2 regions of the Anthropogastromicrobium sp. genome follow, and region 2 is predicted to be linked to the other one. Evidence: predicted binding sites of a transcription regulator. Region 2 holds the regulator's gene; the other holds the start of a gene.
The links. Region 2 encodes NrdR, which represses ribonucleotide reductase genes. Its sites were predicted from a motif close to CACAANATNTTGTG; they were not measured.
Positions count from the first base shown of each region.

Region 1 (15,140 bases), on a different contig from region 2:
TAAGTCACTTCAGGCAGGTTTTGATATGGACTTTTTGCTGCACTTTGGACCATCTCACTACAATGATCTGTTTCGCTGTGAGGAACCGTATTTTTCCTCTAGAGGAAAGGGTAGCGCAGCAGCTTTTGTAGAAAATTATAAGGAGAGCCGCAAAAAGGCAGGAGAGAAGGGATTAATCTGTATTCCATCTGGAAACCATGATATGGATCGTTTGGCGAGAGTTTTGCACGGAGATGAGTTAAAGGTGGCATTTGCATTTCTTTTGACGATGCCAGGTGCACCATTTATCTATTATGGAGATGAGATTGGTCTTCGCTATGTCGAAAATTTGGTATCAGTTGAGGGCGGCTACAACCGTACTGGTTCCCGTTCTCCAATGCAGTGGAATCACGAGGTGAATTTTGGCTTTAGCAATGCGTCACCAGAAAAACTGTATATTCCGACTGATGACAAGCCAAACAGTCCGACAGTAGAGGATCAGATGAAGGATCCAAATTCTCTGTATTACGAGGTGAAAAAGCTGATTGCGCTTCGAAGAGAGCACAGTGCTTTGTTAAGTGATGGCAATATTGAGTTTGTATCAGATGGAGCAGATGGATCACCGCTTGCGTATATTCGAAGCAGTGCCGATGAGAAAATTTTGGTTGTCGTAAATCCAGCCGATCGCGAGGCAGTTTTGACTGTACCGGGCAGCTGGCAGCAGAATTTGTATCAGATTGGCGGCGCAGTGGTCGCAGAGAATGGTAAGCTTGTGATTCCGCCAAAGTCAGCCAACTTACTGCGATAAAATAAAATATCCACAAACATAGTTTTACAAATGTGGTGTTTTACCTTATTTGATAGAAAAAAATACAAGATTTGAGGAAAATTCATGATATATTTTCAGTGTGATTACGAGGAGGGCTGTCATCCAGCCATTTTAAAAAGACTTAATGAGACAAATCTGGAGCAGACGGTAGGATACAGTATGGATCCGTACTGTGCGAGTGCAAGAGAAAAGATTAAAAAGGCGGTTGGAAGACCGGATGCCGATGTGCATTTTCTTGTTGGAGGAACGCAGACTAATATGACTGTCATCGCGGCAGCGTTAAAGCCGTGGCAGGGCGCAATCTGTGCCGATACAGGTCATATTGCGTGCCATGAAACTGGAGCAGTCGAGGCAACTGGTCACAAGGTATTGGCACTTTCATCAGAGGATGGAAAGATTACAGCAGCTCAGATTGAGGAGACTGTGAAGAAGCACTATGAAGACGGCAGCCGTGAGCATATCGTACAGCCAGGTATGGTATATATTTCATTTCCGACTGAAAGCGGAACACTTTACAGCAAGCAGGAACTGACTGATATATATGCAGTCTGCAAAGAACATGATATGCCGCTTTTTATTGACGGTGCACGCCTTGGCTATGGCTTACAGAGTCCGGCATGTGATGTTACACTGCCAGAGCTTGCTAATCTTTGTGATGTATTTTATATCGGCGGAACAAAGTGCGGTGCGCTTTTCGGTGAGGCTGTTGTCATTTTGAAGGAATCACTTAAAAAGGATTTTCGCTATATGATTAAGCAGCGCGGCGGCATGTTTGCAAAGGGTCGTCTGTTAGGCATTCAGTTTGATACGCTGTTTACAGACGGTTTGTATGAAGCGATTTGCGGCGAGGCTGTAAAAAAGGCAATGACTCTGCGTAAGGCGTTTTTGGAAAAAGGAATTTCCATGTATGGAAGCTCTATGACAAATCAGCAGTTTCCGATTTTAACAGATGCACAAAAAGAAGCACTGGCGAAAGATTTTGCCTTTGAATATTGGGGAGAAGCAAAAGAAGGCAAATCGATTGTTCGTTTTTGCACAAGCTGGGCAACAAATGATGCGCAGATCAAGGCATTGACAGATGCAATTGCTGCACTGTAAGAGCTGACTAACAGCAAGCAATTCTATATGACTCTAAATAGTTACAAAAAAGGACCTTTGGCAAAAAAGCCATTGGTCCTTCTTTTTGTAAAATTAGTCATTATATCCGTTTGGATTCTTTGTCTGCCAGTTCCAGGAATCGGCGCACATCTCGTCGATATCGTACTGTGCAGTCCAACCAAGCTCAGCAGCAGCCTTATCGCACTTGGAGTAGCAGGTTGCGATATCACCGGCACGACGCGGCTTGATTACATATGGCAGCTTCTTGCCACATGCCTTCTCGAATGCATGGATGACATCAAGAACGCTGTAGCCCTTTCCAGTACCAAGATTGTAGATGCTGACACCTTCCTTATCGGCTAACTTCTGGATGGCCTTTACATGGCCTCTTGCAAGATCAACAACGTGGATGTAGTCACGGACACCAGTTCCGTCTGGTGTATCGTAGTCATCTCCGAATACGTTGATGCACTGAAGCTTTCCAATTGCAACCTGAGCAACATATGGAAGCAGGTTGTTCGGAATACCCTTTGGATCCTCACCGATCAGGCCGCTCTTATGAGCACCGATTGGATTGAAGTAGCGAAGCAGGATTACATTCCACTCTGGGTCAGCAGTGTGAATATCAGTTAATACCTGCTCAAGCATCCACTTGGTCCAGCCATATGGGTTAGTTGCAGTACCCTTCGGGCAGTTTTCAGTAATCGGGATCTCAGCTGGAGAACCATATACAGTAGCAGAAGAGCTAAAGATAATGTTCTTAACACCGTGATTGCGCATCTCATCACACAGAATCAGTGTGCCGGACATGTTGTTAGTGTAGTACTCGATTGGCTTTACAACAGATTCGCCGACAGCCTTGAGACCTGCAAAGTGGATGACTGCGTCAATTTTTTCATTATCGAAGATTGCCTTTACACCCTCACGGTCTAACATGTCAGTCTGGTAGAAAGTAACCTTCTTTCCGGTGATCTGCTCAATGCGTTCAACGGCCTTTATGTTGGCGTTGTACAGGTTGTCCATGATGACAACCTCATATCCCTCGTTCAACAGTTCGACGCAGGTATGGCTGCCGATATAGCCGGCGCCACCGGTAACTAAAATCTTCATGATAACCCCATTTCTGCGCTGCGATAAATAATAAATAGTAGTATCGTGTGTAATAAAATATTTAGTAGGCGTACAGACAATTTTGGCCGCAGCGCTAGCCGATTGCCTTAACGTGCATTTGGAAATCGTCTTGACTTTCCTCTACTTACAATTATAATGAGAGAGGAATGGTATGGCAACAACTATTTTCGAAAAAATTATAAGTATCTTGAGGTTTCTATGCAATTAAAAATTAATAATGAGAAAAAAGAACTGAAATTTCACGGAAGCTATGAATTTCCAGTGTTTGTTAGCCATGAAGTGCTGTCTGATTACGAGAGAGGTGCATTTGCCTGGCACTGGCATCCGGAGGTGGAGTTAACTTATATTGAGGAGGGACAAATCGAATATCAGGTAAATGATACTGTATATTGCCTTAAGGCAGGAGAAGGACTTTTTTGCAATGCAAATGCACTTCACACTGGTCATATGCTGAATCAGGGAGACTGCCGCTATCTTTCCGTTACATTTCATCCGCGAATGATTTATGGCTTTGAGGGAAGTGCAGTTGACAAAAAATATGTAGAGCCTGTAACAAGAAATGATTTGCTTGGAGGACTACATCTTGTGCCAGATACTGAGTGGCAAAAACAGATACTTTTGTTGATTCAAACTATTGTGACAGATTATGAGGGGCATTTGCCAGGATTTGAGCTTGTAATTTGTCAGACACTTTTGCAAATATGGAATACATTGTATACAAACGTATGGAGTGAAATTTCGCCAGATCCATCGGCTCAGTACAAAGATATTGAGCGTCTTAGAAAGACGATTACTTATTTGCAGGAGCATTATCATGAGCATGTGACTCTTGGAGCTATCGCAGAAAATGTTAATATCTGCGCGAGTGAATGCTGCCGTTTTTTCAAGCGTCATATGAATCAGACGATATTTGAATATTTGCTGGAATACCGCATTGAGAAAAGTCTGCCCCTTTTGATCAAGGGAGAAGACAGCATCACATCGATTGCCCAGATGGTTGGATTTTCTAATCCTGCCTATTTTGGAAAGGTATTTCATCAGGTGATGAGATGTTCACCGAGCGATTATCGAAAGTCTTTCATTTCGAAGACACAGAAAGTATAGTCAGACGATATGACAAAAGTTCCCTAAAGACATCATAATATTTTGTCGATATAGGGAACACAGGTTTGTATTGCGTGAAAAAACTGGAAAAATTTTTTCAAAGTTGCAAAAGCACCCACTACAATTGTGAATTCGATAGACACCAAATACAGTATAAATACATTGACAAAAACACAAGATGTTGTATAATGGTGAGGAACAAATTGATTAAGGGGGCTGCATAATGAAGATTATTAAAAGAAGCGGAGCAGAGGCAATCTTTGACGCAAATAAGATTGCACAGGCCGTGAAAAAGGCCAATGACAGCGTGGTTGAGGCTGAAAGACTGAGCTATCATCAGATCGCTCATATTGTGGAAAAAGTAGAGAAGCAGTGCCTTGCAGTGAATCGTTCCTTAAACGTGGAAGAAATACAGGATCTTGTGGAGAATGCCATTATGCGTGAGCAGGCCTTCTCTGTAGCGCGAAATTATGTAAGGTATCGTTATGAGCGCGAGTTAGCCAGAACACACAATACAACTGATGAACGTATCAAGAGTATTCTTGAGTGCAACAACGAAGAGGTAAAGCAGGAAAACTCAAATAAGAATCCGACTGTAAACAGTGTACAAAGGGACTACATTGCAGGTGAGGTAAATAAGGATTTTACAAGAAGATTTTTGCTGCCAGAGGATATTGTGGAGGCACATGATGCTGGAATCATTCATTTCCATGATACAGATTATTATGCACAGCACATGCACAACTGTTGTCTGATTAATCTTGAGGACATGCTGCAAAATGGCACTGTAATCAGTGAGACTATGCTTGAAAAGCCAAAGAGCTTTTCCACTGCATGTAACATTGCAACACAGGCCATCGCACAGGTAGCCAGTTCACAGTATGGCGGACAGAGTATTTCACTGGCACATCTTGCACCTTTTGTACAGATCAGCCGTGAGAAATTCCGTCGTATGGTTCGCAAGGAGATGGAAGAAGCAGGAATCCCGGTAACAGAGGAGCAGATCAATCTTATCGCAGAAAAGCGTGTAAAGGAAGAGATTAACCGTGGTGTTCAGGTAATTCAGTATCAGGTTATCACGCTTATGACAACAAATGGACAGGCACCGTTTATTACAGTATTTATGTATATTGATGAGGTACCGGAAGGTCAGACAAGAGAGGATCTTGTAGCGATTATCGAGGAGATGCTTCATCAGCGTATCAGAGGTGTCAAGAATGAGAAGGGTGTATGGATTACACCGGCATTCCCTAAGCTGATTTACGTACTCGAAGAGGATAATATTCACGAGGACAGCAAGTATTATTATCTGACAAAGCTTGCTGCAGAGTGTTCAGCGAAGAGACTTGTTCCAGATTATATTTCCGAGAAGGTTATGAAGGAACTCAAAGATGGAAACTGCTATCCATGTATGGGATGTCGTTCCTTCCTGACTGTATATCATGATGAAAATAATAAGCCAAAGTTTTATGGCCGTTTCAATCAGGGTGTTGTCACAATCAATCTTGTTGATGTTGCATGTTCATCAGGAAAGGATAAGGAGCGTTTCTGGAAGATCTTTGATGAGCGTCTTGAACTGTGTCACCGTGCATTAATGTGCAGACATAATCGTTTAAAGGGAACACCGTCTGATGTTGCACCGATTTTGTGGCAGTATGGTGCACTGGCTCGTTTAAAGAAGGGCGAGACAATCGATAAGCTGTTGTATAATGGCTATTCTACAATTTCCTTAGGCTATGCAGGTTTATGTGAGTGTGTTAAGTACATGACAGGAACAAGCCATACTGATCCTCAGGCAACTCCATTTGCACTTGAGATTATGCAGCATATGAATGATGCATGTGCAAAGTGGAAGGCAGAGCATAACATTGATTTTAGCTTGTATGGAACACCGCTTGAGTCCACTACATATAAGTTTGCAAAGTGTCTGCAGAAGCGTTTTGGACTGATTCCTGGAATCACAGATAAGAATTACATCACAAACAGCTATCATGTTCATGTAACAGAAAAGATCAATGCATTTGATAAGCTGAAGTTCGAGTCACAGTTCCAGAAGCTGTCTCCAGGTGGTGCAATCAGCTATGTTGAGGTTCCAAACATGCAGAACAATATCGATGCTGTTCTTTCTGTCATGAAATATATTTATGAAAATATCATGTATGCCGAGTTAAATACAAAGAGTGATTATTGTCAGGTATGCGGCTACAATGGAGAGATACAAATTGTATCAGATGATGACGGAAAGCTTGTATGGGAGTGTCCAAATTGTGGAAACCGCAATCAGGATAAGATGAATGTCGCAAGACGTACATGCGGCTACATCGGAACTCAGTTCTGGAATCAAGGAAGAACACAAGAGATTAAGGAACGTGTATTGCATCTGTAAGCTGCACATCTGTAAACATATGCGAATCTGTAAATTAATATAGTGTAAGAGAGACGTGTTGGGATTTTTATCTCATACACGTCTTTTCTTTCATCTTGCCAAGCGCCTTTTTCCATGTTATACTAAAGCGAACATGCCTTTTTGTTTTGAGGGTGTATTAAAGGAGAATGAAATGATTTCCTATATTTCAGGAGTATATGCCGGACACAGCACAGATGCCGTGGTAATTGAGTGCGGCGGAATTGGTTTTTGTATCCGGGTACCGGAGACTGTTTTGAATCGCCTTCCGGCAAAGAATAGCGAATTTAAACTGTATACATATCTTCATGTGAAGGAAGATGCTATGCAGCTATATGGTTTTATAAGTAAAGAGGAACAGGAAATGTTTGAGCTGCTGATTGGTGTCAGCGGTATTGGCCCGAAGGGAGCACTTGGCATTTTGTCAGCATTGTCAATGGACACACTTCGTTTTGCAATTTATGCACAGGATGCAAAGACGATTGCAAAGGCACCTGGCATTGGAATTAAGACAGCTCAGAAAATGATTCTTGAGTTAAAGGATAAAATTTCGCTTGCAGATACTCTTGGAGAGCAGTCTGCTATGGTTTCAGCTGGTGCTGTGGATTCGAAAACTAATGCAAATCGTGCTGAGGCAATTGAGGCATTGACAGCACTTGGCTTTAGTGCATCTGAGGCAGTCAAAGCAGTCTCTGGAGTTAAGGATATTGAGACACTAAGTACAGAAGCAATCATTAAGGCTGCGTTAAAGAAAACATTGTAAAAACCGCGGTGTCAGAAATTGTGTCTGCAGTGTCTGCTGTATATCTGGCCGAATAACTGCGAAGAAAAGAACAGAGGAACAACATGGAAAGAAGAATTATCACGACCCAGCTTGAAGAAAATGAAAACGTGCTGGAAAACCATCTCAGGCCGCAGTATCTGTCAGAGTATATCGGACAGGAAAAAGCCAAGGAGATTTTGAAAGTATATATAGAGGCAGCGAAGAAGAGAAAAGAAGCACTAGATCATGTGCTTTTATATGGTCCTCCGGGACTGGGAAAGACGACACTTGCCGGAATTATTGCAAATGAGATGGGCAGCAATATTAAAATTACGTCAGGCCCAGCCATTGAAAAGCCAGGCGATATGGCAGCTATTTTAAATAGTTTATCTGAAAATGACGTGCTTTTTGTCGATGAAATTCATCGCCTGAGCCGTCAGGTCGAGGAAGTTTTATATCCGGCAATGGAGGATTTTGAGATTGATATAATGATCGGAAAGGGCGCGACAGCGCGTTCTATCCGTTTGGATCTGCCTAAATTTACATTAGTGGGTGCAACAACAAGAGTTGGTCTTTTAACAGCACCTCTTCGTGACAGATTTGGTGTTGTGCATAAGCTTGATTTTTATACGACAAATGAGCTTGTGCAAGTGCTTGAGCGTTCTGCTAATGTACTAAATGTTACGCTTGAGAAAGAAGGTGCGTTAGAGCTTGCCCGCCGCTCAAGAGGAACACCGCGTCTTGCAAACCGTCTGTTAAAGCGTGTGCGTGATTTTGCGCAGGTGCGTTATGACAGTGTTATCACAAAAGAAGTTGCAGAGTATGCACTTGATCTTCTTGAGGTAGATCGCCTTGGACTTGACAAGGGAGACCGCGCAATTTTAGAGACAATTGCAGATAAGTTTGGCGGCGGTCCGGTGGGATTAGATACAATCGCAGCTGCATTAGGCGAAGATTCAGGCACGATTGAGGATGTTTATGAGCCATATTTGATTCAAAACGGACTGATCGAGCGTACACCAAGAGGAAGAGCAATCACACGTTTAGCTTATGAGCACCTTCACAGACCGGTGCCTAAAGTATGAGATTTTTGAGGGTTTTAAGAACATGGAAAGAAATAGTACAGATGTTATAATAGAAGATAAGGTGTATAAGATCAGCACCGATCAGGATGCATCCTACGTAAGAGAGCTTGCAGAGTATATTAATGAAAAAATGGAGCTTTTGCATCGTCAGTCAGCGTACAGCAAGCAGGCAAATGCTTTTCGCCAGATCATTTTGCTTATGAATATGGCAGATGATTACTGTCGCATGAAGCAGCAGGCAGAGGAAGCAACAAGAAAGTACGAGCAGCAGGAAGCAGAATTTTACAATATGAAGCGCGAGATGGTCAATATGCAGATGACAATAGCAAGCTTAAAAAAGCAGCTGCAGGAGAAGCCCAAGACACAGGCAGTATGTCCATATCTGCAGTCGTTAGCAAAAGAGGCAGAGGCAAAAAATACACAGACCGCGCAGGCATCACAAGAGAAAAAACAATATCCGCCGTATGGATCATTCGCAAACAGTGCAGCGGCACACAAGAAAAAATAAACTATAGAAAAGCCCGGGCAGTGTGCCGGGGCTTTGTGCTTTAAGTCAATAGTTATTAATTAAAGATAATTTACAAGGAAAGGCAGGCATAAAAGATGAAACAAATAGCAGAGCTGCTCGCACCAGCCGGGTCTGTAGAGACGATGTACGCGGCCTTTGCGGCAGGTGCAGATGCTGTATATATAGGCGGAAGCCGCTTTGGAGCGAGAGCCTATGCAGACAATGCAGAGAGTGAATCACTTTTAGATGCGATTGATTATGCACATTTGCATGGAAAAAAATTATATCTTACGGTCAACACGTTATTAAAAGAACAGGAAATGAATGAACTGTATGAGTATCTTTTGCCTTTTTATTGTCAGGGACTCGATGCAGTGATTGTGCAGGATTTTGGTGTCTTTCGCCGTGTGCGTGAGTGGTTTCCAGATCTTGCGATACATGCCAGCACACAGATGATAATGAGCGGAGAGCTTTCAGCAGAAAAATTAAAAGAACTCGGTGCAACGCGTATAGTAACGCCACGTGAGCTTTCACTTAATGAAATTCGCAGCATTCATAAAAGCTGTGATCTGGAAATTGAGAGCTTTGTGCATGGAGCACTTTGCTATTGCTACTCAGGTCAGTGTCTGTTTTCAAGTATTGCAGGCGGACGAAGCGGCAATAGAGGACGCTGTGCGCAGCCATGTCGTATGGCGTATAGCGTTGAACAAAATGGAAAAGTGATTTTGCCGCAGCAAAAGGGCTATATTTTAAGTCCAAAGGATCTATGTACAATAGAAATTTTACCGCAGCTTATAGAGGCAGGAGTGTATTCCCTTAAAATTGAAGGAAGAATGAAAAAGCCAGAGTACACAGCAGGTGTAGTCAGCATTTACCGCAAGTATCTTGATCGTTACCTGGCAAATCCAAAAGCGCCATATCGTGTGTCTGAGGCAGACAAGAAGCATTTGCTTGGTCTGTTTAACAGAAAAGGATTTACAGATGGCTATTATACAAGACATAACGGCACTTCCATGATAACATATACGGCACCTGATTTTCGTGCAGGAGAGGATGTATTCCTTGAAAAGATCCGTACCGACTATATTGGAACAAAATTGAAAGAAAATATAAAAGGAACGGTAAAGATTTATCAGGGAAAACCTGCTATACTATCTGTGACTGCGGCTGCAGCGTGTGAAGATGGTCATGTGAGCGTGCTGCAAAAAAAAGAGATTACTGTCAGTGCAGGTATGGTGCAGGAAGCAAAAAGCCGCCCGCTCACAAAGGAAGCGATTCAAAAGCAAATGGAAAAGCTTGGCGATACTGATTTTTCATGGGAGTCTCTTACGATTGAGACAGATGAAGCATCATTTTGCCCAGTTGGTGTGCTAAACGAGCTTAGAAGAGCAGGAGTACAGTCAATCAAAGATGAGCTTCTTAAAGTATGGCACAGAGAATCTGTCATATCAGGAGAGACTTTCAAAGAGAAAGCACAGAAGACAGTGACAGATGTGCAAGGTTTGGCATTGATTTGGCATGCATCGGCTGAGACAAAAGAGCAATTTGAAGTGCTTTTATCGCAGGATTGGATTAGTCAGGTGACAATTGACAGTCATATATGTGAGCCAGATCAATATGAGAAATTCGTGCAAAAAGCACATCAGGCAGGAAAAATGTGTTTCTTATATTTGCCAAAGGTCTTTCGTCAGGAGAATGAGCCATGGTATTTAGAGCATAAAGAAATCATTAGTGACGCGGGCTTTGATGGCATTTTGGCTTCTACGCCGGAGGCGTGGCTATTTGCGCAGAAATATCTGCTGCCAGGAAAGGTATCAGCGGATCATAGTCTGTATAGCTGGAATACACAGGCTGCGAAGGAGCTTTCTTCATGGGGAAATCAATACAGGACGCTTTCTGTTGAGCTAAATAGAAAAGAGTTGGAGGCATCGGCAGATTTGACAAGCGAACTTATTGTGTATGGCAGGATTCCAATGATGGTGTCTGCACAGTGTATTTGTAAAAATACGATTGGATGTAAAAAACAGCCAGTAGAACTGACACTTGTAGACCGAATGAGAAACCGTTTTCCTGTTAAAAATAATTGCAGGGAATGTTATAACGTGATTTATAACAGTCTGCCGCTGTCTCTGGCCGATCAGTGGTCGTCTGTGCGTACACTTTCGCTTCGCAGTGTAAGATTAAGTTTTACTACAGAAACACAAACGCAGATGGCAGAGGTATTAGCTGTATACAAAGAGCTTGCTAAGACAGGAAAGACGTCGGCAAAACTTGAAAATACAACACGCGGTCATTATAAAAGAGGCGCTGAGTAAAAAAAGGTCAGCAGTATACTAGACAACGAAAGGGAAGAATAGATGACAACATTATTAACGAGTGTATGTAAATATTCGATGATCATTGTGATGATCTTATATACGGTGCTGGCATTTTGGTCACTTCGATATAAGAGTGTTGAAAATATGAGAGGGTGTTATTGGGGAATGAACCTTTTGACCTTTTCATTTTTGACATTAGGTTTTGCTGTGATCGCAGTGAAAGAGAGAAGCATACTGATAGTGGGCTACTATGCAGCTATTATGCTTTATTTTATGGTGTATCTACTTGTATACCGCCATATGTACAAAAAAGCAAATTTAGCGCTGCTAAGCCATATGCTTATGTTTTTGTCAATTGGTTTTATACTGCTTACAAGGCTAAATCCAAAACAGTCAATAAAGCAGTATATTATAGTAGTAGGTTCCTCTGTGCTTACACTAATAGTTCCCAAAATGTTTGCAAAACTGAAGGCTGCACGTAACTGGGCAATTGTGATGGGCATCATCGGTATTTTGATGCTTGGCATAGTGCTTGTGCTTGGTAAAATTACAAGAGGTGCAAATCTTTACATCAATCTGGGATTTTTCAGCTTTCAGCCGTCTGAGTTTGTAAAGATAAGCTTTGTATTGCTGATTGCGGTACTGCTTCGTGAGCGCACAGATATAAAGCGTGTACTTTTGTCGGCAGTAATCGCAGCAGTTCACGGAATAATTCTTGTTGCCTCAAGAGACCTTGGTGCTGCACTCATTTTCTTTGTTTCTTACTTGATGATGTTATATGTGGCAACGAAACAGAAAGCTTATCTTTTTATTGGATTGATTGTCGGCTTTTTTGCCTGCATCGCAGCGTATTATCTGTTTGCCCATGTGCGTGTGCGTGTTCAGACATGGCTTCATCCATTTGCTGATTTTTACGGAAAAGGAAATCAGATTGGAAATTCCTTGTTTGGAATTGGAACAGGCGGATGGTTCGGACAGGGACTTTACAAAGGACAGCCATCTAAAACACCAGAGGTTATCATGGACTGTATCTTTACAGCAGTCTGCGAGGAGCTTGGCGGTATCATTGGCATTTGTCTGATTTTAATTTGTATTGCATGTCTGTTAATGTTTATTGCAGTCGCAGCAGAGCTGTATCTTCCATTTTATAAGCTGATTGGAATTGGTCTTACAGCCATATATGGCACACAGGTCTTTTTGACAATCGGAGGCGGAATTAAATTTATTCCGCTTACAGGTGTAACACTTCCACTAGTCAGCTATGGAGGAAGCTCTGTGTTAAGTACATTTATTATTTTTGGAATCATGCAGGAACTGTATATCAAACGTCAGAATGAGGTGGAAAGACTTGAGAGAATCAAAGAAAGAGTCCATTATTAACGAGAAAGAAGCAGCTGTAAAGAAAAACGAAGAAGTAAAACCAGAAAAAAAGAATGAAGAAACAGCTGAAGAGAAACAGGAGCAAAAGCCAGAAATCAAAAAAGAAAAAATAAAACAAGAAGAAATAAAACAAGAACCAAAGGCGCAGAAAAAAGTAAAAAACACCACTAAAAAAGGGGTAAAAAAAGAAAAAAAGCCGACAAGCCGCCAGTATGAAATTAAAGTGGCAGGTACAATTTTAGTATCACTGCTTGGTGCAATGCTTTTGTATTTTATTTATTTTGAGGTGAAAGGAAAGGATGATGTTCTTTCAAGTAAATATAATACAAGACAGCAAAATATGGCACAGCTGATTCGAAAGGGTGATATTGTTACAAGTGATGGTGTTGTAGTGGCGACTACGCAGACAAGAGAGGATGGAACTGAGGTGCGCGCATATCCATACACAAATTGGTATGCGCATACAGTAGGTTATTCCGTGCTTGGTGGCTATGGTCTTGAAGATACTCAGAAGTTAAATCTTCTGACAAGTCATGTTGATTTTTGGACAAAGTTAAAAAATGAGTTTCTTGGTGTTAAGACACAGGGAGATACGCTTGTGACAACACTTGATTCTGGTTTGCAGGATTTTTGTTATAGACAACTTGATGGAAAGACAGGCTCAATTACTGTGGTGGAGCCATCTACTGGAAAGATTTTGGCTATGGTTTCTTCGCCTAATTTTGATCCAAACACAGTAGAGGAGCAATGGAGCTGGCTGACATCAGAGGAAAATACAACGCAGAACATGATGAATCATGCAACGCAGGGAACTTATCCTCCGGGATCTACCTTTAAGCTTATTACATTGCTTGAATATATTCGTGAAAATCCAGATACATGGCAGGATTTTCACTATACTTGCACCGGAACATATACAAACGGTGATTACGTTGTAAACTGTCATGATGGTGTTGCGCATGGAGAACTGGATATTTATGGAATTTTAGGTATGTCGTGCAATGGCGCGTTTGATACGATAGCACAGACACTTAATTCAACAAAATGGCAGAAGCTGGCAGAGGATTTTGGATACAATCAAAGTGACAGAAGTCAGGTGGATTTCCCGTACAAAAAGAGCCATTTTGATATTGCCTCAGATGACAGCGTGTGGTCAAGAATGCAGCTTGCCATTGGACAGGGAACAACAACTGTAACACCGTTATTAAATCTGATGATATATGCAGCTATCGCAAATGATGGTGTAATGATGACACCTTATCTGGTAGATCACTATCTGGATGCAGATGGAAATGTTGTAGAACAGACAAAGCCAAAGGCGCTGCGCAGTGTGTGCACAAAGGCAGAAGCAGAACTGATGGATGAATTTCTAACATATGTTATTACAAATGGAACGGCAGCAGCCGGAGGCAGCCAATATGCGAGAGTATCTGGAAAAACAGGATCAGCGCAGTATGATTCCACAAAAAATTATCATGCATGGTTCTGTGGTTATGGAACAAATGATGTAAGTGAAATCGCAGTATGTGTCATGATTGAAAAGGGCGGTGCCGGCGGAATTGTTGCAGCACCGGTTGCGGGACAAATTTTTGATTATTATTTCAGCAGATAAAAAAAACCTTGAAACTGTATGCATTTTCAAGTATACTTATTTTATATGATGCCAGGGCAGAGATTTGCCCTGGCCAAAACACACCATAGTCAGGAGGAATTGCAATGATAGAAGCAACGAGCTGTGGCGGTGTGGTGATATTTCGCGGTAAAATTTTAGTCTTATATAAGAATTACAAGAGCAAGTATGAAGGCTGGGTATTACCGAAGGGAACCGTTGAACCCGGAGAGGAGCATTGGCAGACAGCGCTGCGCGAGGTACGGGAAGAAACAGGTGTCGAGGCATCCATTGTGAAATATATCGGTGTAAGTGAGTATACATTCCATGTACCGCAGGATATTGTAGAAAAAGAAGTGCACTGGTATCTAATGATGGCAGACAGTTACTACAGTAAGCCGCAGAAGGAAGAGTATTTTGTAGATTCCGGATATTATAAGTATCATGAGGCGTATCATCTGCTGAAGTTTTCAAATGAAAAGCAGATACTCGAGAGAGCGTACAATGAATACCTGAATCTGAAACGGGATAATTTGTGGGGAATCCACAGAATTAACCGTATCGGATAAGGTATGCAGACGTTTTGCATTGACATAATAGATCAGACAGGATAAGGTGAGAGTATGAGATTTCGACCATGTATTGATATCCATAATGGTATCGTGAAGCAAATTGTTGGAAGTTCTTTGAAGGATGAGAATGATCAGGCATCAGAGAATTATGTGGCAAATCGTGATGCATCGTGGTTTGCAAAGCGTTATAAGCAAGACGGATTGCAGGGAGGACATGTGATTCTTTTGAATCCACAGTCCTCCCCGTATTATGAAAAGACAAAAAAGCAGGCACTTGAAGCACTGCATGCATATGAGGGAGGATTGCAGGCTGGCGGCGGTATCACTCCAGATAATGCACTTGATTTTTTGCGCGCAGGT
Region 1 is NZ_JAXWCK010000034.1:1,632-16,771, forward strand. Features, by position in the region: gene WJP93_RS07345 (alpha-amylase family glycosyl hydrolase) at 1-787, shown strand, start outside; gene WJP93_RS07350 (aminotransferase class I/II-fold pyridoxal phosphate-dependent enzyme) at 872-1,906, shown strand; gene galE (UDP-glucose 4-epimerase GalE) at 2,000-3,016, opposite strand; gene WJP93_RS07360 (AraC family transcriptional regulator) at 3,236-4,141, shown strand; gene nrdD (anaerobic ribonucleoside-triphosphate reductase) at 4,365-6,527, shown strand; gene ruvA (Holliday junction branch migration protein RuvA) at 6,700-7,308, shown strand; gene ruvB (Holliday junction branch migration DNA helicase RuvB) at 7,392-8,393, shown strand; gene WJP93_RS07380 (cell division protein ZapA) at 8,416-8,901, shown strand; gene WJP93_RS07385 (DUF3656 domain-containing protein) at 8,997-11,216, shown strand; gene WJP93_RS07390 (FtsW/RodA/SpoVE family cell cycle protein) at 11,259-12,599, shown strand; gene WJP93_RS07395 (penicillin-binding transpeptidase domain-containing protein) at 12,568-14,211, shown strand; gene WJP93_RS07400 (NUDIX hydrolase) at 14,316-14,777, shown strand; gene hisA (phosphoribosylformimino-5-aminoimidazole carboxamide ribotide isomerase) at 14,832-15,140, shown strand, end outside.
Region 1: a site for NrdR is predicted at 4,314-4,327, ahead of nrdD (anaerobic ribonucleoside-triphosphate reductase). Genes of this name have one in related genera too.

Region 2 (15,140 bases):
TGGCTGATTGCTGCTGTAGCGGCTTACATCAAGGAAACAGGCGACTATTCTATTCTTGAGGAGTCTGTTCCTTTTGATAACAAGGAAGAGACTGCAGTTCCTTTAATGGAGCATCTGCGCCGTTCCTTCAATTTTACAGTTACACACCGCGGACCACATAAGCTTCCTTTAATTGGACGTGCTGACTGGAATGACTGTCTGAACTTAAACTGCTTCTCATCTGAACCTGGCGAATCCTTCCAGACAAGCGGACCTTCTGAGGGACCAGTTGCAGAATCTGTATTTATTGCAGCCATGTTTGTCAAGTATGGAAAAGAATACGCTATGCTTTGTCAAAGACAGGGATTAGACAAGGAAGCTGACGATGCACTGGCACAGGTAGACGATATGTATCAGACAATTCTTACCGCTGGCTGGGACGGCGAATGGTTTGTCCGTGCTTATGATGCTTACGAGAATAAGGTTGGTTCTCATGAGTGTGAGGATGGCAAGATCTTTATTGAACCACAGGGCTTTTGTGTACTTGCTGGCGTTGGCGTTAAAGAAGGCCATGCAAATAAGGCACTTGCCAGCGTAGAAAAGATTCTTGATACAAAATATGGCATTGTCTTACTGCAGCCAGCTTACAAGGATTATCATCTTGAACTTGGTGAGGTTTCCTCTTATCCGCCGGGATATAAGGAAAATGCTGGTATCTTCTGCCACAACAATCCTTGGATCTCTATCGCTGAGACATGCGTTGGTCATGGAAACCGCGCGTTTGATGTATACCGCAAGATCTGCCCGGCGTATATTGAAAATATCAGTGAGATCCATCGCACCGAACCTTATGTATATTCTCAGATGATTGCTGGTAAGGATGCGAAAAACTTTGGTGAGGCAAAGAACAGCTGGCTGACTGGAACTGCTGCCTGGACGTTCTTGAATGTTTCTCAGGCAATCCTTGGCATACAGCCAGATTATGACGGACTTGTCGTTGATCCATGTATTCCATCTGAGTTGTCCGGCTTTACCATTACCAGAAAGTTCCGTGATGTTACATACACCATTGAGGTTCAAAATCCAAACAAGAGCCAAAAGGGTATCTCAAAGCTTATTGTTGACGGTGTCACAATTGATGGAAACCAGATTCCGTATGATGCTTCTAAGAAACAGGTTCATGTTGTTGCTGTACTTGATGCATAATACCACAATCTTATTTGTTTTTTAAATAGTCTTAGACATAAAGAAAAGCCTCTTTGAATACATGTTAGTAAACATGTTCAAAGAGGCTTTTTCATGCGCTCAAAACTTATTCCTGTAATTCGCACACTTCTTCTTTCATTTCTGATTAGTATAATCATTCTTTGCCTGATGGCACTTCTTATGTGGAAGCTCTCACTGTCGGACGGTCAGGTAAAGACTGGACTTTATCTGTCCTACCTTCTCTCCTGTCTGTTCGGCGGTTTTTGCTTTGGACACATCTTTCCTAAAAGGCGCATTCTCTGGGGACTTTGCTTTGGAATCGGGTATTTCGTTCTACTCGCACTCGTCTGTGTTGTTGTCGCAAAGGCTACTTTGTCGTACCCCGCCTTTCTTGTTCTTGGCCTTTGCTGCCTCGGAGGATGCGCTGGATCATTCTTTAGTTAGTCTTAGCAGAAGCATCTTCCATAGCGATACCACATACGTTTAAGGCGGCTCTGACGCGCTGTCGCATCTGACGCCATATCACGATACAGCTGTGCCGTCTCATCGCGCAGCTCTGTTCCGTAGGCATGATTGCTAAAGGTGAGTTCCTGCAAAAGATCCTGAAGCCACATCAGTTTTTCCTGTGTTATTGTCGGGAATGATTCCTGAAGCGCTGCTGCATCAGCTGCTGTACTGATTTTCTCAAGGTTTTCTGCTTCACACAGCGCATCCATTCTGGAAAGAGCATATAATAATGCTTCTTTTGGCTCACCCTTTAAATGCTGTTCCTGACGCTTTAAACGCATCTTTCTCTGATAGATCATTCCAAATATGATAAGCGCAATAAATAAAATACAGCAAAGCACAATCAAAATCACACGCATTAGAAGCTTGAAAAAATGATTATCCTTAGAATTATCTGTATTATTCTGATTATTAGGATCGCTCTGACTTTGCTGCTGATTCGGCGCTGTTGGCTGATTTTGCTCTGATGGCTTAGCCGGTTCTGATGGCTGCTCATTTTCTGCTGTTGTCTCTGGCGTAGTTTCAAAAATTCCCTCTACTGTTGCCTGAGGCTCCTCTACCTGTGTCTCTGGTTCTGCCGGATTTGTTGCATTTTCAAGCTGATCGGAACTAATAGTAGAATCCTGTCCGTCGTTTGAATCAGCTAAATCTGCCTCATCTATAAAGCCTGGTGTTACCTCAATTGGAATCCAGCCAACACCCTTTACATAAATCTCAGCCCAGGCATGCGCTGCCTCATCCATAATGGCCTGTGCACCATTTCCTGATTCCAAATCGCGCACCAGATATCCTTCTACATAGCGCGCCGGGATTCCATAAAGCCTGAATAAAAGTACTGCTGCTGATGCAAAATGCGTACATACACCCTGCTTATTTTCATACAGGAAATATTCTACATAATCATTTCCACGCGGAGTTGAGCCTGGTGTCTTTGTATAAGAGGCATGCGCTTCAAGCGTTGATCGCACAAATGACACACAATCTGCAATTGATGTAAATTTCTTTCCTGAATATTCTTCATAGAAGGAATCAAGTCCCTTTGTTGGCAGTGACAGATAGACTGAATCTGCAAAGGCGCGGTAAGACGCATCTTGTGTTTCGTATGAGCCTGCCGTCTCAAGCTTTTGAATATTTGAAAGACGCTGCGTATTCATATAGTACATAGAAAAGATCTCTCTATCTGTTTCCTGCTTTGGATACGCATCAAATGGCTCCCCCGCTGTAAAATCAACAAGACTTGTACCATACGGAATGTACGAGAAGGCACTGTTTGCATCTACGTCTGAAATAACAAGATCTCGTCTGGCAACGGATTCATCACCACTATTATAGAGACTTTCCAAAACCTGATAATACTGACTGCTTAAGCTTATCAGATCCATACCCGTTGCAAGTCCCTCTTCGTTTTGCTTATCACTAAGCTCGCGCCAGCCGCTGCCCGTATAATTGCTTCCTACGTAGCCTCGAATATAAAGCGGTGCCTTTAAATCACTCGAAATATCTAAATACAAATGCGTCTCATTATAATCGCGCACCTCTTTTACATTACTAAGCTTACCGCCGTGGACGCCGCTGCTTCGAATAATATCAACAGGAAGCCAATCCCACTCACCTCTAGTCACCTTCTTCCAGAAGGTCTCCAGACTCTTTAACAGATCTCCGTTTCGAATATCTTCACGTATCTGGCTTTGTGCTTCATATCCATCTGTAAATGCAGGTCCTAACATAAAACGGCTCACTGGAAGAAGCAGCAAGAACAAAGCGGCAATTACAACAGATGTCTGCCACCTAAGCATTCCAAATGCGCTATTGCTCATCTTTACTGTAACTGTTCTCACACTAAGACTCTCACGATAACGGCTGTACTGCAGAGAAAACATACCTATCAGCACAAACAGCATCATTAAAAATGATGGCATTGCCGGAAGCTCTCCAACTGCAAGCGCAAGAATAAAGATTACGCCAAATAATAGTGCTGTCACCCTTCCATCTAATGAACGAATCGTTCCAAGCGATAAAATTGCTCCAATTAAAAATGCTGCAAACAACAGCGTAATCAAATAAGAGGCTGCTGAAACTGGCTCAATAGCTGCAAGTGAAACTTTTGTACCATAATACTCATTTATATATCCTGCATAACTGTTATAGAATCCCAACAATCCACTAAAAATACTGTTGTGAAATACAATTCCTGCTAACAGATAAATGCCAAATAAGACCGGCCATGTAATCATGCGGCTGATTGGGAGTTCCCAGGCTGCTGTTATAAGAAGGCCGATCACAATCGTTCCCACCACAAGCAGCACATAATTTAGCTCAATCTCATAGGTAAGCGCAAGTCCAAGCACCACACCAAGCATTCCTATTAAAAAATAGATAATGCGCAGCAGCAAAAACAATCGCTCATGAAACTTGCCGTGAGTCCGGATTCGGTCAGCCTGAACAACCTGCTCGACCAGAATGCCCTTCTCTTCGTTTTCCATGAAGTTCCTCCTTCGTTGCAAATTAAATATACAATTTAATTATGACAGTTAATTTTATCATATCTCAATCAATTCATGAATCTCGTTAATTGTAAGAATTGATTTTCTTGTACCATCTGATGACAAAAAGTCACCTAATTGTTCATCTTTATTCGTATCCATACAGCTTATTGCAATCATACGGTACAGCGGTGTACTGCGGCTGCTTTTATACTCCTCCCAGTACAGCTTGTCAGTTCTTTTTGCACTGACAAGAAGCTTACTCATAACAGCTGTAATGTCATCCATTCCTTTAATCAGATGTTCTTCAAATGCACCTCCACCATCCTGTGAATACCAGATCATGCGATGATGACACTCGTTAAAACAAAGTGCCGCTGAAAGCGAATAACAAAGATCATATACCGACTGAATCTCCTCTATTGTCTGATAACGAAGATCCAGAAAAATTCCAACTGAATCACTGATTGGCCTTGACAGTTCCTTAATCATCATCTGATCAAGGCGGGCTGTCATCTTCCAATGAACTCTTGACATTTTGTCGCCCTGACGAAATTCGCGGATCTGATAAATTTCAGCAGGATCATCTCCTGCATTATGCTTATCGTACTCCTCGCTGTCACTGTCAAAATTACGGCAGGCATCTGTCACAGCGACTTGAAGATCAAGAAGATGAGGCATTACAACACACTCTGCCTGAGCAGAAATTGTTTTCTTTCTCTGAAATAATCTCAGATAATCGAAGACTACAATTCGCTCAAATGAAATTTTTATCACACCACAATATGTGGAACAAAATGTAAATGGAACAGTTACTGATGTTTTTGCCGGTGCACGCAGATTGATATCATAGGATTCCTTTTCTCCATCTAATGTATTGCTGACATTTACTCTTACAGACGCATCTGTTATCGGAAACCAGCCATTATTATGAAAACGAATAGGAATTTCTATTTTTTCTTCACAATCTGCCACCTGCTGTCCATTTCCAATTGTTACCTTAACGTTTTTTTTGTGATACCAGGTAAGTGCAAATAATGCTATTGGAAGCAGCAGCTCAAACGCCAGAAATACTCCAGGAACAGGACTTTCATACATCAGTGCAATATATGATGTGATTATAACCAGAAGAATATAGACTATTTTTCTTCCCCACATAAAAACTCTCCTTTCAGGAAAAAGCAAACAAAGGCCTTATAGAACATGCTCCTACAAGGCCTGTCTTTTTATTTTGCCTTTGGCTGAGGGATCAGCTTTAAGATCTGCTCAAGAATGCCTTCTGCTGTTAATCCGCCCACCTTTGCCTTTGTATTTAAAATCAGACGATGCGCACATACATCAGTAAATACAGCAGCCACATCTGCTGGAACTACATAATCACGCTCCTGAAGGTACGCATGTGCACTTGCCATATTAATCAGCGCCAGCGTTCCTCTTGGGCTAACGCCAAGTGTCAAATACTGATGCTTTCTGGTCGCATTGACAAGATCTGTCGTATACTGATAGATCAGATCATGAATAAATACCTTCTCGACCTCTTTCTTCATCTCAAGAATATCTTCAACGGTGAGAGATGCTGGAATATCATCTACAGAATATTCCTTTTTGCTCTTCATCATAGAAATTTCATCTGCCTGACTTGGATAGCCCAAAGACATACGAACCATGAAACGGTCAAGCTGAGACTCCGGCAACAGCTGTGTACCAGAAGATCCTGTAGGGTTCTCTGTTGCAATTACCATAAATGGTTGCGGCACTTCTCTTTTTACTGCATCAATTGTGACAGTGCCTTCTTCCATAACCTCAAGCAGCGCAGACTGTGTCTTTGGTGATGTACGGTTAATCTCATCTGCAAGAAACAGATTACACATAACAGCTCCTGGATAATACACAAACTTTCCAGTATCCTTCTGATACATATGATAACCACACACATCAGACGGAAGCACGTCTGGTGTAAACTGCATACGCTTTTGTTTTAAGGACAATGCTTTTGAGAATGCCAGCGCCAGCGTTGTCTTTCCTACACCAGGAATATCCTCCATCAGTATATGACCGCCTGCAAGCATCGTACACATAAGCTTATTCAGACTCTCATCCTTACCCTTGATTACCTTTTTTATATCATCAATTGCCTGCCAAACTTTCTTTACGTTTTGTATATTCTCCATGTTTCCTCTCATTCCTTGTCTTATGCCTCATCTGCCTGTGATTCTGCATCATAAACAGTCTCACTGACAGATTCTGACGTATTTTCTTCAGATGATTTTTCAGATGATGGAACAGATGTCTTTCCATCCAGCATATCCTTTAAGTTCTTTAGTGCCTCATCCTTTACGCATGCTTCCTGGTATCTTGTATTTACATTTGCAACCAGTTCACGCACGGACTCCCATCCGGCAACCTCCTGCAGATAAGCTGCGATCTCGCCATCCTTCGCATTCTTATCAATATACAGGCTTCCATCCTTATTCTGACAAATATAAAGTCGAATCATAGATGGTGCCTTCGTGTCAATTCCAATAAACTTTATCTCATAATATACATATGCTATATAAGTATTATCAGCAATACCTGGAACTGTATAGCAGATAATGTTCTCATAGGACTCAACATATTCACACTGCTTTTTAAGTGCTTCCTCACTAAATTCTGTATCCTGCACAACAATCTGCTTAAGATCCTTGACATCTGCCTTTTTTACTGCATCAAAATACTTCTGTACCAGTTCTTTTACTTCCGGCACGCCGTCCTTTTCTAAGGATTGAATCTGATTGTTATTATTGTTTTGATTTTCTGTAACATCAACAACCGTCTGGATTTCCTGACGATCTTTGTTGCCTTTTCTGCTCGTAATCAAAATAACTGCTACAATCAGCGCAGCTGCTACCAGAATAATGACAAAGTATGGAAGAATCCTTCTGACCACACCTGGTTTTTTCTTTCTCTTAAAATTATTTTTTGCCATAATTCCTTCCTATTCTGCCATCTTGCGTTACTGCGCTGTACGCGGACACGCCTCAGGCTCATCAAAATATCGTTCTTTCACCAGTTCAACTGGCATCTGCTTTCCTGTCCACAATGTAAATGCCTCTGCACCCTGATACAGCAACATATATAACCCATTAAAACAGCTGCAGCACTGACTCTTAGCAATTTCCATCAGCTTTGTCTCTCTTGGATTATAGATTACATCTGATACTATTAAATCTGGATGGAAGAAATCTGCTGATGTAATCAGACTTCTATCTGTATCTGGTGCCATGCCTACATTTGTGCCATTTGTCAAAATACGACTTGTCAAAAGCTCTTTTTTAATCACAGACTCATCTGAATAATCAAATAAATTAATCTTACATGCTGTCTGCTTTGTCAGCTGATTAATCACCTGCCTTGCATGCTCTGTCGATTTTCCCGGGCGACAAAATACAGAAATCTCCCGCACACCGTCAAGTGCTGCCTGAACAAGAATAGATGTTGCTGCGCCTCCTGCTCCAAGAAGAGTCATTTTCTCACCCTTGATCGAAAATCCTGCTTCTTTTACGGCTCTCATATAGCCTGTTCCATCCGTATTGTATCCCATAAGCTTTCCATTTTCATTCACAACCGTATTCACAGAGCCTGTAATCGACGCTGCTGGCGAAAGCACATCACAAAGCTGTGCCATCTTAGACTTATTTGGCATAGTACAGTTCCAACCTTTTGCTCCCAAACTTACAAGACCGTCTACGGCACCGCTAAGACCTTCAATGCCAACATCAAAACAAAGATAGACATAATTAATTCCTAACTCCTGAAATGATGTGTTGTGCATCATCGGTGATTTGCTGTGTCCCACCGGACTTCCAAGCAGACCGGTAAGGCCTGTCTTTCCATTTATTATCATAGACATATCCTTTCCTGATACCTTTTGCAGCAGTTTTTACTGTCATTTCTTGTCACCACCAAAATGACATAAACTGACCAAGCTCTTCTATACTTTAATACGAATCTGTAAAATATGCAAGCTTTTTATCTCTTTTGCCACACGCGGCACTTTATTTTGTGCAAAATTACCATGATATGGTGTGATTACACTACGATAGTGACAGTATCCTCATCTGAATCATACTCATACACATGATTTGACAAAAAATCTGTACTTACAGCATCTGTCAGATTTACCTCCTCCACAATTTCCTTTAACTGTGACGGATCTGTATCTTTATCTTTTGCAAGAAGCAGTACTTCGTGCATACTTGACGGCAAAATATAATATGCACCGCCAAGCTTTTTTGCTGCCGTCCTAAGGATACCCGGATACATGATGACTGATGCTCCAAAAAATGCTTTACTGTTTGTCAGCGCAAATAAATGAGGAAAATCAGACTGTACTGGCAGCTCAGGCAGCCCAATCAATGCCTCTACGCTATTTAAAGACGGTGGAAAACGGCGAATCATAGATGCGATGGCTGTCTGGAATAAAATGTCCTCTGTCACCTCCCAGATTCTGCAATGATCCTGATACACAACGGCAGCACCCATCGTTGTGTCTGTTCCCTCAAATACCAGCTGATAGATAATGGCAAGATCAAGAATACGTCTATATGGGACAAGTGATAAAAATTCCTTATTTTTCTGATATGAAATGAGCCGCACTGATAAAAAGGCAGCAGCACATTCAAAGTTTGTAAATATCTCTCCCTCCACTTTATTATTTTCTGTTACCATATCAAGCACGTTTTTTAATTCCTTTTGAATACTTTCCATAGAATAGCCATGCTGATATAAACGGTAAAACGGCGCCATATATATCCAAGGAGTTGTTCTTTTTCCTCTGTGGTATAATGACACCGTTTTTATCTTTGCTGTATGTTTTTGTTCAATTGTCTGCACGGTAATCTTTTCCTCTGCCTGGCAGGCGGACTGAAGACCCGCAGTAATGGTAAATAAAAATTGTTGATAATCCATATTGCTCCTCCGTTCTAAACTCCAGAAAAGCTGGATGAGAGAACACACCTGAAGGGAATCGAACCCCCGCACGTAGATCCGGATTCTACTGCTCTATCCACTGAGCTACAGGTGTATATGAGTCAGCTGTTAGATCAAACAGCTGACTCTGAAACAAAACGTTAAATATTTTGTTTTGAATTTCTGATCAGATTATACTCTGGATAAATACTCACCTGTTCTGGTATCGATCTTGATTACCTCACCGTTCTCTACGAACAACGGAACATTTACCTGTGCACCAGTCTCAACGATTGCCGGCTTAGTAGCACCAGTAGCAGTATTTCCCTTGAAGCCTGGCTCAGTATCAGTAACCTGAAGCTCTACAAACAGCGGCGGCTCGATGGAGAATACATTTCCATTGTGGGAACATACCTTACACATCTCGTTCTCCTTAACGAACTTTAATGCGTCACCGATCAGCTCGCTTCCAAGTGCGATCTGCTCATAGGTATCATTGTCCATGAAGTAGTACAGATCTCCATCCTGATACAGATACTGCATATCCTTACGGTCAATTCTTGCCTCCGGGAACTTCTCGGTTGGACGGAAAGATCTCTCGATTACTCCACCATTCTTGATATCCTTTAACTTTGTACGAACAAATGCCGCACCCTTACCTGGTTTTACATGCTGAAACTCAAGGATCTGATAGACAGTGCCTTCAATTTCCAAAGTCTTACCATTTCTGAAATCACCAGCTGAAATCATTTTTTTTCCTCCTGTAAATGAGAATTAACGGCATCTTTCTGTACTCTTGCACAGATGCCTATCGTTCTAAACAAACGCAAACGCCCATAAAATGGCGCTACATACTATATTATCATACAATAAAAAATATAACTTTTCAAGTAGTATTTTTAAAACTCTTTAAAAATTTCCTCTGCCAGTTCCCCAGGTGTTTTCTGATCTACGTCTAGCACAAAATCTGCACCGCTTAAATAATGTGCCTCACGCTGTTTCATCAGTGTACGCACACGCTCTCCACTATCATCTCCTTTAAGAAGAGGGCGCGTTGTGTCACCCTTTAAACGAGCCAAAACAGTCTCTGGCTGAATCCTTAAATAGACTACCATGCCGAGTTTTTTTAAAAGCTTTCTGTTTTCCTCACGAAGCGGCATTCCACCTCCGCATGAAATCACAAATTGCTTATCTTGTACAAGCAGCGTCTTGAGTGCTTTTGTCTCTGCCTGACGAAAATAATCTTCTCCTTTTTGAGCAAAAATATCAGAAATGCTCATTTTCTCACAAGCTTCTATATAGGCGTCAGTATCAATCAGCTCGAATCCTTTTTTTACAAGCTCTTTTCCTACTGTTGTCTTTCCTGCTCCCATAAAGCCAATTAAAACAATTGAACTCATCGCTTATTCCTCCTGTGGTAAAAAAACAATACTATATGCTCTATATAACGCTTTAGCACTATCTGTATTTCTTCCTTTGGATGAATTGGCTGAACAAGATATGTCCTAATTCCAGCTCTGTTTGCGCCATAAATATCTGTAAAGATCTGATCTCCGATAAAAATCGTCGTATCTGGTGTTGTATGAATGCGCTTCATAGCGTCCTCATAACCGCGTACTGATGGCTTCCCTGCTTTATAAATATAGTCACTTCCAACTTCCTTCGCAAACGGACTGACACGCGGCTCCTTATTATTTGAAATAATGCAGGTTTTTAAGCCAATGCTGCGAAGATGTTCAAACAATTCCTTTGCCTGTTTTGTAGCTGGCTCTCCATGCCTTACAAGCGTATTATCCACATCGAATAGTACGCCGCGCACGCCGTTATCATATTCCTTTTGATAATCAATCTGGTAGGCAGACGCTGCCTCTGCCCATGGATACAATTTACTCACTGTTTTTTCTCTCTCTGAATCATATTTTCAAGCTCTTGTGCAAAATTATTCAAATCTGTAAAAGAGCGGTATACACTCGCAAAGCGTACATAGGCAACCTCATCAAGTGTTTTTAATTTTTCCATCACCAGCTCACCAATCACCTTGCTGCTGACTTCTTTTTCATAATTATTAAAAATAGTTGTCTCAATATCATCTACCAGACGATTTACCGCATCAGTCGGGATCGGACGTTTATGGCATGCCATAACAATTCCAGTTTTTAATTTTTCCCTCGAATAAGCCTCTCTTGTCTGATCCTTTTTTACTACCATCAGTGGAAATACTTCAATCTTTTCATATGTTGTAAAGCGCCGGTTGCACACCTCACACATCCTGCGCCTGCGGATCGCAGTATTATCGTCAGAAGGCCTTGAATCAATTACTTTTGTTGTATCTTCTCCGCAAAACGGACACTTCATTGCTGCCTCCATTCCTGCTGTCTGCCAGCATCTCTTTAATGCTATTATTATAAAATAAAAAGGTATGTAAGGTCAAGTTTTTTCTGAATTGTTTTCAATTCTATTTTTCTTTATCTCTGATTGGTTTTTCTCCCTCATCAATATCAACTAATATGATATCTGGTCCAATCTGACATACTCTGCAAAATGGAATACGATATTCCGTATCTCGTCCGAATAACCCACATATTTTTCCTGTGCCCGGAACAATCAAATGTGTTATGCAGCCTGTTTTTCGATCAAATTCAATGTCACACACATAGCCAAGTCTTTTGCAGTCTTTTATATTAATCACTTCTTTTTGCCTTAAATCACAAATACGCATATGCTACCCTCAAAAGCATTTCACTTTCTCGGTATAGTATATGCGTATTAAATATATGCTGCCTTCTGGCAAATATATTAGACACTATGTTAATATATATTGTTTAGTGCTCTGTTCCAAACTCAGACAGCTTTAAGCCTGGATTTCTTTCCAGTACCATCTGCGGACTCCAGCTATTTGCAAACAATAACAGCGGACGATCCTTCAGATCCTTAATTTTCTTCATATCGGATGTTCCATTGATTCTTGCTACGTCCACATTCTCCCAATCCTCAATCCAGCGGATATACTCGTATGGCAGCGGATCAAGGCGAATCTCTACATTGTACTCATTTTCCAGACGGAATTTCAAAACGTCAAACTGCAGCACGCCGACAACGCCTACAATGATCTCTTCCATTCCAGTGTTAAATTCCTGGAAAATCTGAATAGCACCTTCAAGAGCAATCTGACTGATTCCCTTAATGAACTGCTTACGCTTCATTGTATCCATCTGACGCACTCTGGCAAAATGCTCTGGTGCGAATGTTGGAATTCCGTCAAATGCCATATTACCCATCTTAGGAGAACATATTGTATCTCCAATTGAGAAAATACCTGGATCAAATACACCAATGATATCTCCGGCATATGCCTCTTCTACGATTGTTCGCTCTGATGCCATCATCTGCTGTGGCTGTGTCAGACGAATCTTTCTGCCGCCCTGCACATGGTTCACCTCCATGCCGGCTTCAAACTTTCCAGAACAAATTCTCATAAATGCGATACGGTCTCTGTGTGCCTTATTCATGTTTGCCTGAATCTTAAATACAAAGGCAGAGAAATTATCATCAAATGGGCTGATTTCACCGATTGAGCTATGTCTTGGAAGCGGTGATGTTGTCATTTTTAAGAAATGCTCAAGGAATGTCTCAACACCAAAGTTTGTCAGTGCAGAACCAAAGAATACAGGAGAAAGCTCACCATTACTTACCTTATCCTGATCAAATTCCTCACATGCACCATCAAGCAGCTCAATATCCTCAAGCAGCTTCTGATAACCAATAATACCAACCTGATCCTCAGCACCTTCAACATCAAGCTCATGACTCTCAATCTCATGCATACCTGCATCTGCTGCAACGAATGTTGTAATCTTATTTGTGTTACGATCATAAACACCCTTGAAATTCTTACCGCATCCGATTGGCCAATTGATTGGGCAGGTCTTAATACCAAGCACGCGCTCGATCTCATCCATCAGATCAAATGGGTCATTTGCCTCACGGTCTAACTTGTTGATAAAAGTAAAAATTGGAATATGACGCATAACACAAACCTTAAACAGCTTAATTGTCTGCGCCTCAACACCCTTAGAAGCATCAATTACCATAACGGCAGAATCTGCTGCCATCAGAGTACGATACGTATCCTCTGAGAAATCCTGATGACCTGGTGTATCCAAAATGTTGATGCAATAGCCTTCATAGTGGAACTGTAAAACGGAAGAGGTTACGGAAATACCTCTTTGCTTTTCAATCTCCATCCAGTCAGAAACAGCGTGCTTTGCTGTTTTTCTTCCCTTTACGGAACCTGCCTGATTGATTGCTCCTCCATATAAAAGGAACTTCTCTGTTAATGTAGTTTTACCCGCATCCGGGTGAGAAATAATGGCAAACGTTCTTCGTTTGCTGATTTCATTTTCATATAATGACATTGTGTTTCATGCCTTTCTTTTATCTAAATCTGTATTTTTGTATTATTTTAATCTGTGCCATTTCTTCCTTCTGCTTTTCCATATTCAATGTAATGCAGATAATATGAACACAAATTATTTCCAAACGCTTTTTTGAGATCTGCATATCGATTTTTATATGCATACACATTAAATTGTTTGTTTCCCCGGCGGCCTTCAGCCATTCCATATTCTACAAAGTGCCACAAATAACTTTCAGAATCATCTCCAAATGCATTAAACAGATCTGCATACTGCTTTTGATAATACTCATAGTCAAATACTGCAGCATAATCAACACCCTTATACACCGTAAAACTAGTTAGTCCATTTCGTCCTTCTGTCTTACCATATTTCATGTAATGAAGATAATATTTACTATTATTTGATCCATATGCTTCTCTTAAATCTGCATAATTATTCTTATAAATATCCAGATTAAATTCCGCACTTGCCTGGCGACCCTCTTTCATTCCATACTTTACGAAATGTTCCAAAAATTTGTCTGAAACATCACCGTATGCCCTTGCCAAGTCGACATTATGTGCTCTGTAATATTCGTAATTATACACTGCCGAATAATCAATTTCTTCATATACAGTAGATGCTACCTTGGTTACAGCATTTCGTCCCTCTGGTTTACCATACTTCATGTAATGAAGATAATATTTACTATTATCTGATCCATATGCTTTTCTCAAATCCGCATAATTATTTTTATAAATATTCAGATTAAATTCTGCACTCGCCTGACGACCTTCCTTCATTCCATGTTCTACAAAATGTCGCAATGCTGCAGCATAATTATTTTTAAACGCAGACTTTAAATCAGGATATTGCTCAAGATAATATGCACCATTAAAAACAGCTGAATAATCCACTCCTTGATAAACAATATCTGAATTTGTAAAATCGCCCTTTGAACCATCCCAACCTGAATTCTTACCAATTAACAAATAATGCTCATAATAAGATGCTATGTCATCTGCAAATTCATGTTCCAACTGAGGATAACGTTTACGATAGGAGTCCACATCAAATCCATGAAAAAATCCTTCTTCAATATGCACACCACGTCCTACAATAAGGCGATATACTGCAGTATCTCCATTCTCAGCAGTCACTGTTATATTGCATACTTCTACTTCATGTGACATTGTCCCAACATTAGTAAATGATATCTTTGACGTTGACGCAGCTGCAATTGCTTTTACATTTGCATACTTCGTTTCTGAACCCACATAATAATAAAAATCCCTTTGATTCTTATCAAATTCTGTAATAACCTGCTGATCATTTATTGTTAAAGATTTAAGGCAGTTATTTTGATTTTTACGTTCTGTAGGTTTTGGCGATGCTGCTGGACGTTCATCATAAACTGGAATCAAAAATACAAAACTGTTTTCCATCTGTCCGCTCTTTGAATATGAACGCCTTACCTGATTGCCTTCTGAATATGGTGCCATAATATTTGTCATATACTGATGCCAATATTTGCCATTGTACTTGCCATCATAATCAAATTTTTGAGCATACAATGTATTCTGATTTTTCAAAATATACAGATTGGCAAATTTAAGCG
Region 2 is NZ_JAXWCK010000023.1:3,236-18,375, reverse strand. Features, by position in the region: gene WJP93_RS03510 (glycosyl transferase) at 1-1,185, shown strand, start outside; gene WJP93_RS03505 (TIGR04086 family membrane protein) at 1,279-1,629, shown strand; gene WJP93_RS03500 (transglutaminase domain-containing protein) at 1,632-4,175, opposite strand; gene WJP93_RS03495 (DUF58 domain-containing protein) at 4,233-5,333, opposite strand; gene WJP93_RS03490 (MoxR family ATPase) at 5,402-6,346, opposite strand; gene WJP93_RS03485 (hypothetical protein) at 6,367-7,143, opposite strand; gene aroE (shikimate dehydrogenase) at 7,171-8,067, opposite strand; gene WJP93_RS03475 (DUF5688 family protein) at 8,247-9,125, opposite strand; tRNA gene WJP93_RS03470 (tRNA-Arg) at 9,169-9,240, opposite strand; gene efp (elongation factor P) at 9,318-9,875, opposite strand; gene WJP93_RS03460 (shikimate kinase) at 10,025-10,525, opposite strand; gene WJP93_RS03455 (YqeG family HAD IIIA-type phosphatase) at 10,522-11,019, opposite strand; gene nrdR (transcriptional regulator NrdR) at 11,016-11,480, opposite strand; gene WJP93_RS03445 (YlmC/YmxH family sporulation protein) at 11,581-11,844, opposite strand; gene WJP93_RS03440 (peptide chain release factor 3) at 11,948-13,540, opposite strand; gene WJP93_RS03435 (hypothetical protein) at 13,588-15,140, opposite strand, start outside.